DNA from 3 places in the Rhodococcus jostii RHA1 genome. Region 3 is predicted to be linked to each of the others. Evidence: riboswitches for the same ligand, from Rfam matches in the RefSeq annotation. Region 3 holds a riboswitch; each other region holds the start of a gene.
What was found. Region 3 has a riboswitch for cobalamin ahead of RHA1_RS30415 (ABC transporter substrate-binding protein). Riboswitches for the same ligand answer to the same signal wherever they lie in the genome.
Positions count from the first base shown of each region.

Region 1: another riboswitch for cobalamin. It lies ahead of cobN (cobaltochelatase subunit CobN); the one in region 3 lies ahead of RHA1_RS30415 (ABC transporter substrate-binding protein).
Region 2: another riboswitch for cobalamin. It lies ahead of RHA1_RS21600 (CbtB domain-containing protein); the one in region 3 lies ahead of RHA1_RS30415 (ABC transporter substrate-binding protein).

Region 1 is NC_008268.1:228,722-232,706, reverse strand. Features, by position in the region: gene RHA1_RS00900 (precorrin-2 C(20)-methyltransferase) at 1-9, opposite strand, end outside; gene RHA1_RS00895 (precorrin-8X methylmutase) at 6-632, opposite strand; gene cobG (precorrin-3B synthase) at 657-1,790, opposite strand; cobalamin riboswitch at 1,797-1,939, shown strand; gene cobN (cobaltochelatase subunit CobN) at 1,996-3,985, shown strand, end outside.
Region 2 is NC_008268.1:4,669,251-4,673,235, reverse strand. Features, by position in the region: gene RHA1_RS21610 (alpha/beta fold hydrolase) at 464-1,219, opposite strand; gene RHA1_RS21605 (antibiotic biosynthesis monooxygenase family protein) at 1,252-1,566, shown strand; cobalamin riboswitch at 1,618-1,750, shown strand; gene RHA1_RS21600 (CbtB domain-containing protein) at 1,774-1,968, shown strand; gene RHA1_RS21595 (CbtA family protein) at 1,959-2,753, shown strand; gene RHA1_RS21590 (DUF5996 family protein) at 2,765-3,706, opposite strand; gene RHA1_RS21585 (hypothetical protein) at 3,849-3,985, shown strand, end outside.
Region 3 is NC_008268.1:6,707,495-6,711,479, reverse strand. Features, by position in the region: gene RHA1_RS30425 (ABC transporter ATP-binding protein) at 1-243, opposite strand, end outside; gene RHA1_RS30420 (FecCD family ABC transporter permease) at 240-1,328, opposite strand; gene RHA1_RS30415 (ABC transporter substrate-binding protein) at 1,325-2,317, opposite strand; cobalamin riboswitch at 2,412-2,543, opposite strand; gene RHA1_RS30410 (MMPL family transporter) at 2,646-3,985, shown strand, end outside.

The sequences.
Region 1 (3,985 bases), 6.5 Mb from region 3:
GGAGCTCATTCGACCTCGCTCGCAATCGCATTCAGCGCCGCAGCCGTGATGGCACTGCCACCCCGGCGGCCGCGGACCACCAGATAGTCGAGTCCGCTCGGGTGCTCGATCAACGCTTCCTTCGACTCCGCGGCACCGATGAAACCGACCGGACCGCCCACGATCGCGGCGGGCCGGGGTGCACCGGATTCGATCATGTCCAGCAGGTAGAACAATGCGGTCGGGGCGTTGCCGATCGCGACGACGGCACCCTCGAGTTTGCTGCCCCACAATTCGAGCGCGGCCGCCGAGCGGGTGTTCCCGATCTGCTCCGCCAGCACCGGGACCCGGGGGTCGCGCAGCGTGCAGAGCACCTCGTTGTCCGCGGGGAGACGCTTCCGGGTCACGCCTGCCGCCACCATCTGCGCGTCGCACAGGATCGGGGCGCCGCCCGCCAGCGCCGCGCGGGCGGCCTTCACGACGCCGGGGGTGAACGCGACGTCGTCCACGAGGTCGACCTGACCGCTCGCGTGGATCATGCGGACCACGGCCTGCGAGACGTCCTCGGGAAAGGCACTGAGATCCGCCTCGGAACGGATCGTGGCGAAGGACTGGCGGTAGATCTCCGCGCCGTCTCGGATGTACTCGATCATTCGCTCACGATAGAGGCACCGCGGTCACGGCTCCTCCACCCGGTAACCCGTCTCCGTGGCAACGACGTCGGCGACCTCACCCTTGGGCCGCCCGCAGCACCGCTCGCAGCCCGACCAGTGCTGCCTGCCCTCCACCGGGAGTTCGCCGCGCGCGACGGCATCCCGCGCGTCGGACCGCACGTCGGCGAGTGCCTTCTCGCATCCGGGCTGCCCGGTGCAGGCACTGACGTTCAGCCAGGGGGAGTTCTCGTCGAAGATCAGGCCCATCGGGGCGAGGACCCGGACGACCTGCTCGGCGGACCACTCGTCGAGATCGCACAGCAGCACCGATTTCCACGGCGTGACGATCACCGGTTTCTCGACGGCGGCGAGGAACTCGGCCAGCCGGGCGTCGAGGATCCCGAACGCGAGACCGCCGCCGAGGGTCACGTTGCCGTCCGGTTGGTCGAGCCACCCGATCGGCGGCCGATGCTCGTCGAACCCGTACACCGGGTCGGCGGTCGGAGCCAGCGTCAATGCCGACAGGGTTCGTTCGACCCCGTCGGCGATCTCGGACAGCCGCCAGTGCTGATCGCGCAGCTCCAGGAAGACGCGGGCGGCGTCGAGGAGCACCTTCACCGATTCCGTCGTCGTGATCCGGGCGCCGCTGTCGCGACCGGCGAGAACCAGGGCGACCTCCGTCTCGCTCACCGCATGGACACCGAAATCGCCGCCGAGCGCCGAGACGTCGCCGCGCCCGTCGTCGAGGGTGAACAGGGTGCGGCCGGGCAGGTCCGCCAACGCGGAGTCCGCGCACAACGTCCGGTCGAGTTCGTCGACCAGATCCCGCAGGTCCGCAAGTCCACCGATCCGGCCGGTCAGCGGCGAGACGAGGATGTTGCGGACCCGTTCGTGCGTCTCCGACGGCAGGAGACCCGCGTCGGCGAGGCGGCGCGCGAATTCCTGCGGGTCGCGGACCGCCCGCAACTGCGCATTGCCGCGGGAGGTCAGTTCGATCTCGCCGTTCCCGAGGTCGCGGGCCGATTCCGCGAGGGTCTGAAGCTGGGTGGAGGTCAGCACGCCTCCTGGGAGGCGCACGCGTGCGAGCGCACCGTCCGCGGCCTGGTGGACCTGCAGCGCGCCGGGGCATGCATCGGGGCGGGAACGGGAGTCGACCATGGTCCCAGGTTACGTCCGGCCCCGGGTAGCATCTCCAGCACTTGCGACAGCAGGAGAGGAAGCCGGTGAAAATCCGGCGCGGTCGCGCCACTGTGAGCTCGCCGAAACCGGTGGGCGAGCCAGACCCTCACCTGCCGTCCTCCGACCTACGGTTCCGCACAGAACCACTGCCACGGGGCGCGACACCCCCAGGAAGGCTCCACACGTGATCCTGCTGCTCTCCACCTCCGACACCGACCTGCTCAGCGCACGCGCCAGCGGGGCGGACTACCGCTGGGCCAACCCGGCACGGCTGCTGGTCGAGGAGGATCTGCCGGGACTGCTCGACGGCGCCGACCTGGTCGTGGTTCGCATCCTCGGCGGCCGCCGGGCCTGGGAAGAGGGCCTCGACGCGGTCCTGGCCAGCGGGCTGCCCGTGGTGGTCCTCGGCGGCGAGCACGCCCCGGACGCCGAGCTGATGGAGTGCTCGACGGTCACCGCCGGTGTGTCGGCGGAGGCGCACAACTATCTGGCCGAGGGTGGCGCCGACAACCTCGCCCAGCTGCACCACTTCCTGTCGGACACCGTGCTGCTGACCGGTCACGGTTTCGAGGCGCCGGTCCACCTGCCGAGCTGGGGTGTCGCGCCGTTCGCTCCCGCTGTGAACCCGGAGCGCCCCACGATCGCCGTTCTCTACTACCGCGCCCAGCACCTGGCCGGGAACACCCGCTACATCGAGGCACTGTGCGACGCCGTCGACGCGGCGGGCGGCACTCCGCTGCCGATCTTCTGCGCGTCGCTGCGTACCGCCGAACCGCAGTTGCTGAACACGTTGCGCCGGGCGGACGCGATGGTGGTCACCGTGCTCGCCGCCGGCGGCACCAAGCCGGCCGGAGTCTCGGCCGGTGGCGACGACGAGGCGTGGGACGTCGCCGCACTGGCCGCGCTGGACGTGCCGATCCTGCAGGGCCTGTGCCTGACCAGCAGTCGTGAGTCGTGGGAGTCCAACGACGACGGATTGTCGCCGCTCGACGTCGCCACCCAGGTCGCGGTCCCCGAGTTCGACGGTCGGCTGATCACGGTGCCGTTCTCGTTCAAGGAGATCGACGCCGACGGTCTCTCCACCTACGTTCCGGACGCCGAGCGCGCCTCCCGGGTGGCGGGGATCGCCGTCCGGCACGCCCGACTCCGGCACATCCCCGCATCCGACCGCCGGATCGCTCTGATGCTGTCGGCGTACCCGACGAAGCACGCCCGCATCGGCAACGCCGTCGGTCTCGACACCCCGGCCAGTGCGATCCGGTTGCTCACCGAGATGCGGGCCGCTGGATACGACCTCGGCCCGGTCGACGGGCCGGATTCCGTGCCGGGTCTCGCGGCCCAGGACGGCGACGCGCTGATCCACGCCCTCATCGCCGCCGGCGGACAGGACCCGGACTGGCTGACCGCGGAGCAGCTCGAGGGCAACCCGATCCGGATCTCCGCCGCCCGCTACCGCGAGTGGTTCTCGGCGCTGCCCGCGGAACTGCGCGAGGGCGTCGAGGACCATTGGGGTCCGGCGCCGGGCGAACTGTACGTCGACCGCTCACAGGATCCTGCCGGTGAAATCGTCATCGCCGCAATGCAGTTCGGAAATCTCGTGCTGATGGTGCAGCCGCCGCGCGGATTCGGGGAGAAGCCGGTGGCGATCTACCACGACCCGGACCTGCCGCCGAGCCACCACTACCTCGCCGCCTACCGGTGGATCGCCGCGGACGCCGCCGCCGGCGGTTTCGGCGCCGACGCCGTCGTCCACCTCGGCAAGCACGGAAACCTCGAATGGCTGCCCGGCAAGACACTCGGCATGTCCGCGTCGTGCGGCACCGACGCCGCGCTCGGCGACCTGCCGCTGATCTACCCGTTCCTGGTCAACGATCCGGGCGAGGGCACGCAGGCCAAGCGCCGCGCCCATGCGACGCTCGTCGATCACCTGATCCCGCCGATGGCCCGCGCCGAGAGCTACGGCGACATCTCACGACTCGAACAGCTCCTCGACGAGCACTCGAACATCTCCGCGCTCGACCCGTCCAAGCTGCCGGCCATTCGCCAGCAGATCTGGACGCTGATGCGCGCCGCCAAGATGGACCACGACCTCGGACTCGAGGAGCGGCCCGACGAGGACGTGTTCGACGACATGCTGCTGCACGTCGACGGCTGGCTGTGCGAGATCAAGGACG
Region 2 (3,985 bases), 2.0 Mb from region 3:
TGCGCCATCTCCTCGAACACCTGACCGCATCGCGCGCGCTCGTGTTGTCGAAAGGCCGGCACGTCCGCCAACTCCACCCGCCGGTGCCTGCCCGGCGACGAGTACGGAATCTTCCCGGCCCAGCAACCGCACCAACGTCGGCCGGGTAATGCCCAGCAGTTCCGCGGCCTCCTGCGTCGTCAACACCGTCCGATGCGGCTCCACCGTCACCGCCTGCCCCCGATCCAGAGCCGTGACCGCGTCGACGAGCAGCCTCCGGACACTGTCCGGCAACGGCGCCGAACCCTCCGGAGTCGAGATCGTCACATCATCCTGACCAGCGATAACATACTTCAACGCGGGTGAGAAGGTCCCGATCGTCGGCGCCCGGCGGCAACACCGTGTGGTTCATCCGAGCGGCCATACCTCAACCATGAAGCGAAAAAAACGAACACAATCTCCTGCGCAGCGGACGAGGTGGCTCTCAGCCCAGCCCGTGGAGGAACTCCTCGACCACTTTCCGGTACTGCTCCGGCTGGTCGTCGTGGACGAGGTGCCCGGCGTCCTCGATGCGGACGTACTCGGCGCCGGGATGCCGCTCCGCCATGGTCCGCATCTGACCGTCGGGGGTGATCGTGAACTCCCCCTCGATCAGCAGGGCAGGAACGGTGATCGACGCCCACTGGTCCCAGAAGTGCCTGCCGCCCCACTCCTCGGAGATGTCGCGGAACGTGTCGACGTCCCCGTGTAGGTACCAGCCGTCGGCGCGCTGCTCGAACGAGTCCAGGAAGTACTGTCCGGCAACCGGACCGAAGAACTCGAAGAGGTCTTCCCGTGTCGCGAACGGCTGCGGCCAGTTCGAGATCATCGCCGCCCAGTCCGCGGCGGTCCGGCCCCGGAAGTCGGGGGCCATGTCTTCGAGCACGAGCGCCGACACCTTCTCGGGGTGTTCGGCCGCCAGGCACCACGCGTGCAGGGCGCCCATCGAATGACCGATCACCACCCACGGCTCGGCGAAGGGCGCGAGTGCGGCGGCCAGATCTGCCACGAACGCTTCCGTCGTCAACCGCGACGGTGCGGGCCTGCCGTGACCTGCGGCGTCGAACGTGAAGACGTGGCCGTGCTCGCGCAACCACGGCACGTGCCGACCCCAGGTCCGCGCGCTGCCCATCAGCCCGTGCAACAGCAGAATCTGCTGCCCCGTCCCACCCTCGTCGTGCAACGCACTCTCACCTGCCACCCCTCCGACGCTAGCGGAGTAATCTCGCCCGCATGGCAGTGGTAAAGATCAACGCAATCGAAATCCCCGAGGGCTCAGGCCCCGAACTCGAGAAGCGCTTCGCAGCGCGCGCGCACGCCGTGGAGAACTCCCCCGGCTTCCTCGGATTCCAGCTTCTGCGCCCCGTCAAGGGCGAGAACCGCTACTTCGTCGTCACCCAGTGGGAGAGCGAAGAGGCATTCGCGGCGTGGCGCGACGGTCCGGCCCGGGAAGCACACGCGGGTGAGCAGAAGAAGCCGGTGGCGTCCGGAGCGTCTCTGCTGGAGTTCGAGGTCGTTCTCGACGTCGCGGCAGCGAACAAGGGCTGAGAGACGGGGCCGAGCGGGAGGATTGACACGACGGCCCGCCGGGTGCAAAAGTTCGCAGGACAAAGCGATGGTTCGGCAGGAATCCGGTGCAATCCCGGAGCGGTCGCGCCACTGTAAATCGGAGTAGTCCTTCACGGGAGCCACCTCGACAGCCAGATACTGCGGCCATCGCCTGGACCTAGGGGACGCGAAATCCCAGGAGGAACTATGGCACTCGCCTACGCACCCGGCTCGTCGGTCGACACGACCCGTCTCGCCGTCATCTCTTTCGCGATCGTTCTGTTCGCGATGCTCGCTCTCTACCTCGTTGGTTTCGACCAGGGCGCGATTTCGCGCAGTGGCATGTACATGCATGAACTGATGCACGACGGCCGCCACCTCCTGGGTCTGCCATGCCACTGACCGATTCCTTCGCGAAACTCCTCATCCGCGGCCTGCTGGCCGGCCTGATCGCAGGCATCCTGGCCGGTGGCGTCGCGTTCGTCCTCGGTGAGTCGCACATCGATGCGGCCATCGCGATCGAAGAGTCGAACAGCGCCGCCGAAGCCGAAGTCCACTCACACGACGCCACTCAGGCGGCCGAGCCGGCCGGGCACTCGCACGACGAGGAAGAGGCACTGGTCAGCCGTGACGGACAGCGCTTCGGGCTGTTCCTCGCCACGTCCCTTGCGGGCCTGGCTCTGGGGGCGATCTTCGCCGTCGTCGCGAATTACGCACGTCGAGTGACGACGCTGTCCGGGCCGTTGCTCGGTCTGACATTGGCCACATTGGGCTGGTTGGCAATCGAGGCGGTGCCGTTCTTCAAGTACCCCGCCAACCCACCGGCTGTCGGAGACCCCGAAACGATCACCCAGCGCACCTGGCTGTGGCTCGCCGCAGTCGTGCTGGGTCTGCTCGCGGTGGTGACCTCGGTCTTCGCGGCGAAGGCCGTCGCGGCGCAGGAATTCCTGTCGCTGCGAATCGCGGCGCCGGTTCTCGCCTTCCTCGTCGTGGTGACCATCGGCTACCTCGTGCTGCCCACCGTCGACGAAGTGGGCGACGACTTCCCCGCAGTGCTGCTGTGGCAGTTCCGGCTGTCGTCCCTCGCAACGCAGGCCACGTTGTGGCTGGTTCTCGGACTGGCATTCGCGTTCCTCACGGAGCGCGCCACCCGGGCCACGGCACCCGCGCCGGCGAACGCCGCCTGACCCACAGGGCGTCAGCGGGATTTGTCCCATCGGGCCGGGTCCGCCTCCAGGGCGGCCCGGTCCCAGGCACCCCGCTCGGCGGCCGCGTCATACGTGCTGTGCAGGAACTTCAGCAGTGCGGCATCGGGATCGTCTGCGGTGCGCACGGTCTCGTACGGCAGCAGGAACTGGCCGTTCTCCTTGCTGTAGAAGGCTCCGTCGGGCCTGACCGGGTAGTCGGCGAACCCGTCCGGCTCCGGGTAGGCGTACGCGTAGAACGCGCCTTCGACGCCACCACCGGGCCAGAAACCGCAGCTGCTCAGCTCATGCGAGTAACCCTCGACCATCACCCAGTCGCCGCAGTTCGGCGCTCCCCCAGGATGAGTCGGTGCTGTTCTTCCGGAGAACCGCGTACAGGCCAGGTCGAGCGCACCCCAGAAGAAGTGCACGGGACTGACCTTCCCGATGAAATGGGAACGGAACTCGTGCAGGACGCGGTCGGCCTGCACGAGCTGCCGCCAGAACTGGTGCACCGACTCACCGTCGTACGAACAGTGCTGCGTGTCCTCCGCGAACGGGACGGCGGGGTCCACCTCGTTGGGCCGGGCCAGAATGGTCGTCGCCACACCCAGTTCGGCCAGCGTGTCCATCGTCTCCGCATAGAAATCGGCCACCGACTTCGGTTCGAGGGCGACCGTCCCGGTGCCGCCCGTGCTGGTGCGGATCACCAGTCGATGGTCGGCGAAGTCGAATTCGATGTCGAAACAGTCGGTGCCGTACGGAATCGTCGACGTCGTGAGACCGCGGGGGCTCACGTACAGCGGGACCTGCCACCAGTGGTTGATCAGCGGTGCGTGGGCCAAGCGGATCTTCCCGACGATCTGCGTCCACATGTGCAGGGTGTTCCGCGTCGACGTCCAGTCGTCCACCTTCAACGCCGGCCACGCATCTCCGGACCGTGTCTGCTCGCGCACAGTGCCTCCCTGCCGACGACGTGCATTTCAATGTGCCCCTCGTACGGGGTGATGGCAAGCGTGTCGCACCCATACCCGGGTAGGGGTGGCCTCCACTCCCCGGAGTGATGTGCCGCGACGTCGCCGATACCAGCATTGGGACATGACCACTCGCACTGCACCCTCGGTCCCGCAGCCGGTCGAGCGCGCGTACCGGCTGCTCGGACTCGCCCTGTTCGCCGGCGAGGTCGAGGCCATCGCGCACACGTCGCCGGCATTGGAGGGCCCGGCCGCCGACGT
Region 3 (3,985 bases):
CGCCCCGATCGTGCGGGCCAGTTCCCGCCGGCCCAGATCGGCGGTATCCGTTCCGTCGACGACGACGGCGCCCCCGGTCGGGGTGAGCGCGCGGTAGCAGCAGCGCAGCGCGGTGGTCTTGCCGGAACCGTTGGGCCCGACCAACGCCAGCACCTCCCCGGGACGCACGGAGAAGTCGATGCCGTGCAGCACTTCCCGCGACCCGAGTTCGGCGCGGACACGTTGCAGGCTCAGGGCGGTCACTGTTCGGCCCTCCGATACTGCCGGTAGAGCATCCACACGAAGATCGGCGCTCCCACGAGCGCGGTGACGACGCCCACCGGGACCTCGATGCTGTGCGCGACCGACCGCGCGGCCGTGTCCGCCGCGACCATCGCGATCGCGCCGAGGAATGCGGCGACGGGCAGCAGCCTGACCGCCCGGGCGCCCACGACGTACCCGGCAAGGTGCGGCACCAGCAGACCGATGAAGCCGATACCGCCTGCGACGGACACGGCGGCCCCGGCCAGCATCGACACACCGAGCAACTGCACGACGCGGAAGCGTCGCACGTGCATGCCGAGGGCGGCGGCGCCGTCGTCTCCCGCCTGCAGCAGGTCGATTCGGCTCGCGCTCAGCATCATCGCAGCCCCGACCGTCGCGAGTGCCACGGCCGGGAAGATCGCCGTCGACCAGCGCGAGTCGCCGAAACCGCCCGCCAGCCAGTGCATCACCGAACTCAGTTGATGCTCGTCCGCGACGACCAGGATCGAGAACGTGATGAGGGCCGAGAACACCTGCGCCGACGCGACCCCCACGAGGATGACGGCCGTCGGCTGCGGATACCGTCCGCCGATCGCCAGCGACAGGAACAGCGGCACCATCGCGCCCAGGAACGCCGCGACGGGGACGGTGAACGCGCCGAGCGCTCCCACCCCGAGCCCGAGCACCGTCACCACCACCACGCCGAAACCGGCACCCGAGGACACGCCGAGCAGATAGGGGTCGGCCAGCGGATTGCGGGTCACCGCCTGCGCCACGGCGCCTGCCAGGGCCAGCGCCGCACCGACGGCCGCCGCGGTCAGCGCCCGCGGCAGCCGGGAGTCGAGGACGATCGACTCCCGCGCCTGTGACCACCAGGACTCGAATGCGCCGGGGGCCACGCGGTGCGCGACGATCGCCCACACGTCGCCGACCGGGATGCGCACGGAACCGAACGACACCGCGAGGCCGACGACGAACAGGGTCGTCAGCGCGAGCGCCACCATCAGGCCCGCGAAACCGAGGCGTGCGCGGGCCGGGTGCGGCGCCTGCGCCGGCGGTGCCGCGCGTGCTGCGGTAACGGTCATCGCGCGCCGACGACGTCCGGATGCAGTGCCCGCGCGATCGTCTCCACCGACCGCACCAGGCGCGGGCTCTCGAAGAAGTCGTCGAGCGGCACCACCACGAAGCGGCCGGCCTTCACGGCGGGTGTCGTCGACATGATCGGGTGCGACTTCAGGAAGTCGATCTTCGCCCGCGCACTCGTCGTGCCGTAGTCGAGGACGACGATCGCCTCCGGGGCGCGTTCACCGATGATCTCCCAGGTGGACTTCGAATACGGCTTCTCGCCCTCGGCGAAGAGGTTGGCCGCGCCCGCGTGGTCCGCGATGAGCTGGCCGACTCCCACACCGCCGATCGTCAGCGGGACGTCCTCGCCGGAATCGTAGAAGAACGTCGGAACCGGGGCGGTGCCCGCGATCTCGTCGCGCACGGCCTGCAACCCGGACGTCACCCGGTCGGTGATCGCCCGCGCCCGGTCCGGGACTCCGAGGATCTCGCCGAGCTGCTGGTAGTCGCCGCGCAGCAAACCGATGTCCGGGAAGCCGTGCCCGCAGTACTCGGAGAACAGGAACGTGGGAATGCCCTGGTCGCCGAGGGATTCACGCGACCGCCCCTCCTTCTCGTCGAATGCGCTCCGCATTCCGCCGACCACCAGGTCGGGGTCGAGGTCGAGGATCTGCTCCCGGGTCGGGTACTCCTTCGCGAGTTTCGGGATCTTCCCGAAGGCGTCCGCGAACTCCGGCAGCGGGGTCGCGTCGCCGTACCCCGTGCCGACGATGCGGTCGCCGGCCCCCATCTCGATCAGCACCTCGGTGACGTGATCGTTCATGCTGACGATGCGCTGGGGCGGGGCGTCGAACGTCTCCGTTCGATCGCAGTTGGTGACGGACACCGGCTCGGCGAAGGATTCGGCGGAAGCGGTCTGCCCCACGGACTCCCCGCGCGAACAGCCGGCGACCACCAGCGCGGCCACCAGCGCGGCCAGACCGGTACTTCTGAACAACTGACCGTGCATGTAAACCTCATTGCGGCTCAGAGCCACGAATGAGAAGTCAGCAGACGCCGGTGCGGCGCCTGCAGGACTCCGCTTCGTAGACCACGACGAAAAGGATGTCGCACACCCCACGCCGGGTAATCGGGCTCGCCACCGAAAGGATCTGGTGGCCTACCGTTGCGGGTCAGCGCCGGATTCGGACCGGCTTCCCCCGTGCGTGTGGCTGCAAGTGCGATGCCGAGTATGCACGATTTGCCGGGAGCCGCATCACACCCCCGTCGGTGACACCCCGATCCGCACTACAGTCGGCAGTCGCAGCTGCCCGCCCCCGACACGCCGGAGATGACGCATGACACGTTGGGCCTCGACCGTTGTTTCACGCAAATGGTGGGTCCTGAGCCTCGCCGTCGTCGCCGTTCTGGTGAGCGGCCTGTGGGGCACCGGTGTCTTCGCGAAACTCAGCTCGGGCGGGTTCACCGATCCCGGTAGCGAATCCGCGGAGGTGGCCCGGATCGTCCAGGACAACCTGGGTCCGCAGACACCGGACATCATCGCGATCTACACCGCACCCGACGGGAAGACCCTGGACGACATCGGCCCCGAGGTGACCGCGAGTCTCGACCGGTTCGCCGCCGAGGTGCCGACGTACTCGGTGACGTCGTACTGGACCGCGGACGCGGCGAAGAAGCAGCTGATGGTGTCGGAGGACGGCACCAAGGCGTCGGCCGCGATCACCGTCGACCCGGACGCCGGGATCACGGCCGCCACGTTCGACGACCTGCTGCCGAAGCTCGAGGTGGAGGGCATCGACACCGAGTTCGCGGGCAATTCGGTGGTGGGTGTGGCGTTCAACAACCGGCTGCAACAGGACCTGGTGCTGGCCGAGGCGATCGCGCTCCCGATCACTCTCGTGTTGCTGGTCTTCATCTTCGGCGGACTGGTGGCCGCGGCCGTTCCGGTGTTCGTCGGGCTGCTCTCGATCTTCAGTGCCCTCGCCACCCTGCGCCTGCTGACCCTGTTCACCGACGTCAGTTCGTTCGCGATCAACGTGGCGTCCCTGCTCGGCCTGGGGCTCGCGATCGACTACGGCCTGTTCGTCGTCGGACGTTTCCGCGAGGAACTCGAGTCCGGCGCCGACGTCGCCGAGGCGACCCGGCGCACCGTGCTGACCGCGGGCCGCACCGTGCTGTTCTCCGGTCTGCTTCTCGTGTGCGCCTTCTCGGGCATGCTCGTGTTTCCGCAGGACGTGATCAAGTCTCTGGGGTTCGGTGCGATGGCCGCGGTCGCGAGCGCGGCGCTGCTGTCGCTCACCGCGGTTCCGGCGCTGCTCGCGATCCTGGGGCATCGCATCAACGCACTGACCTGGCACAAGGACGCTTCGCAGCGTGGGGAGGTTCGCGCCCGCAAGTTCTGGGGCTCCGTCGTCACCTGGGTGATGCGGCGGCCGGTCGCCATCGCGGTCGGCATCGTCGCGGGGCTGCTGGTCCTCGCCTCGCCCCTGCTCAGCGCGTCGCTCGGCGAGGTCACGTACACGGCGCTGCCGGAGAACGACCCCGCCCGCATCGCCACCGACACTCTCACCACCGAATTTCCGACCACCGGAAACGGCGCCACCCTCATTCTCCGGGGCACCGACGGCACCGCCCCGACCGCGGCCGACGGTGCCGCGGTTGCCCAGGCCGCCGGCCA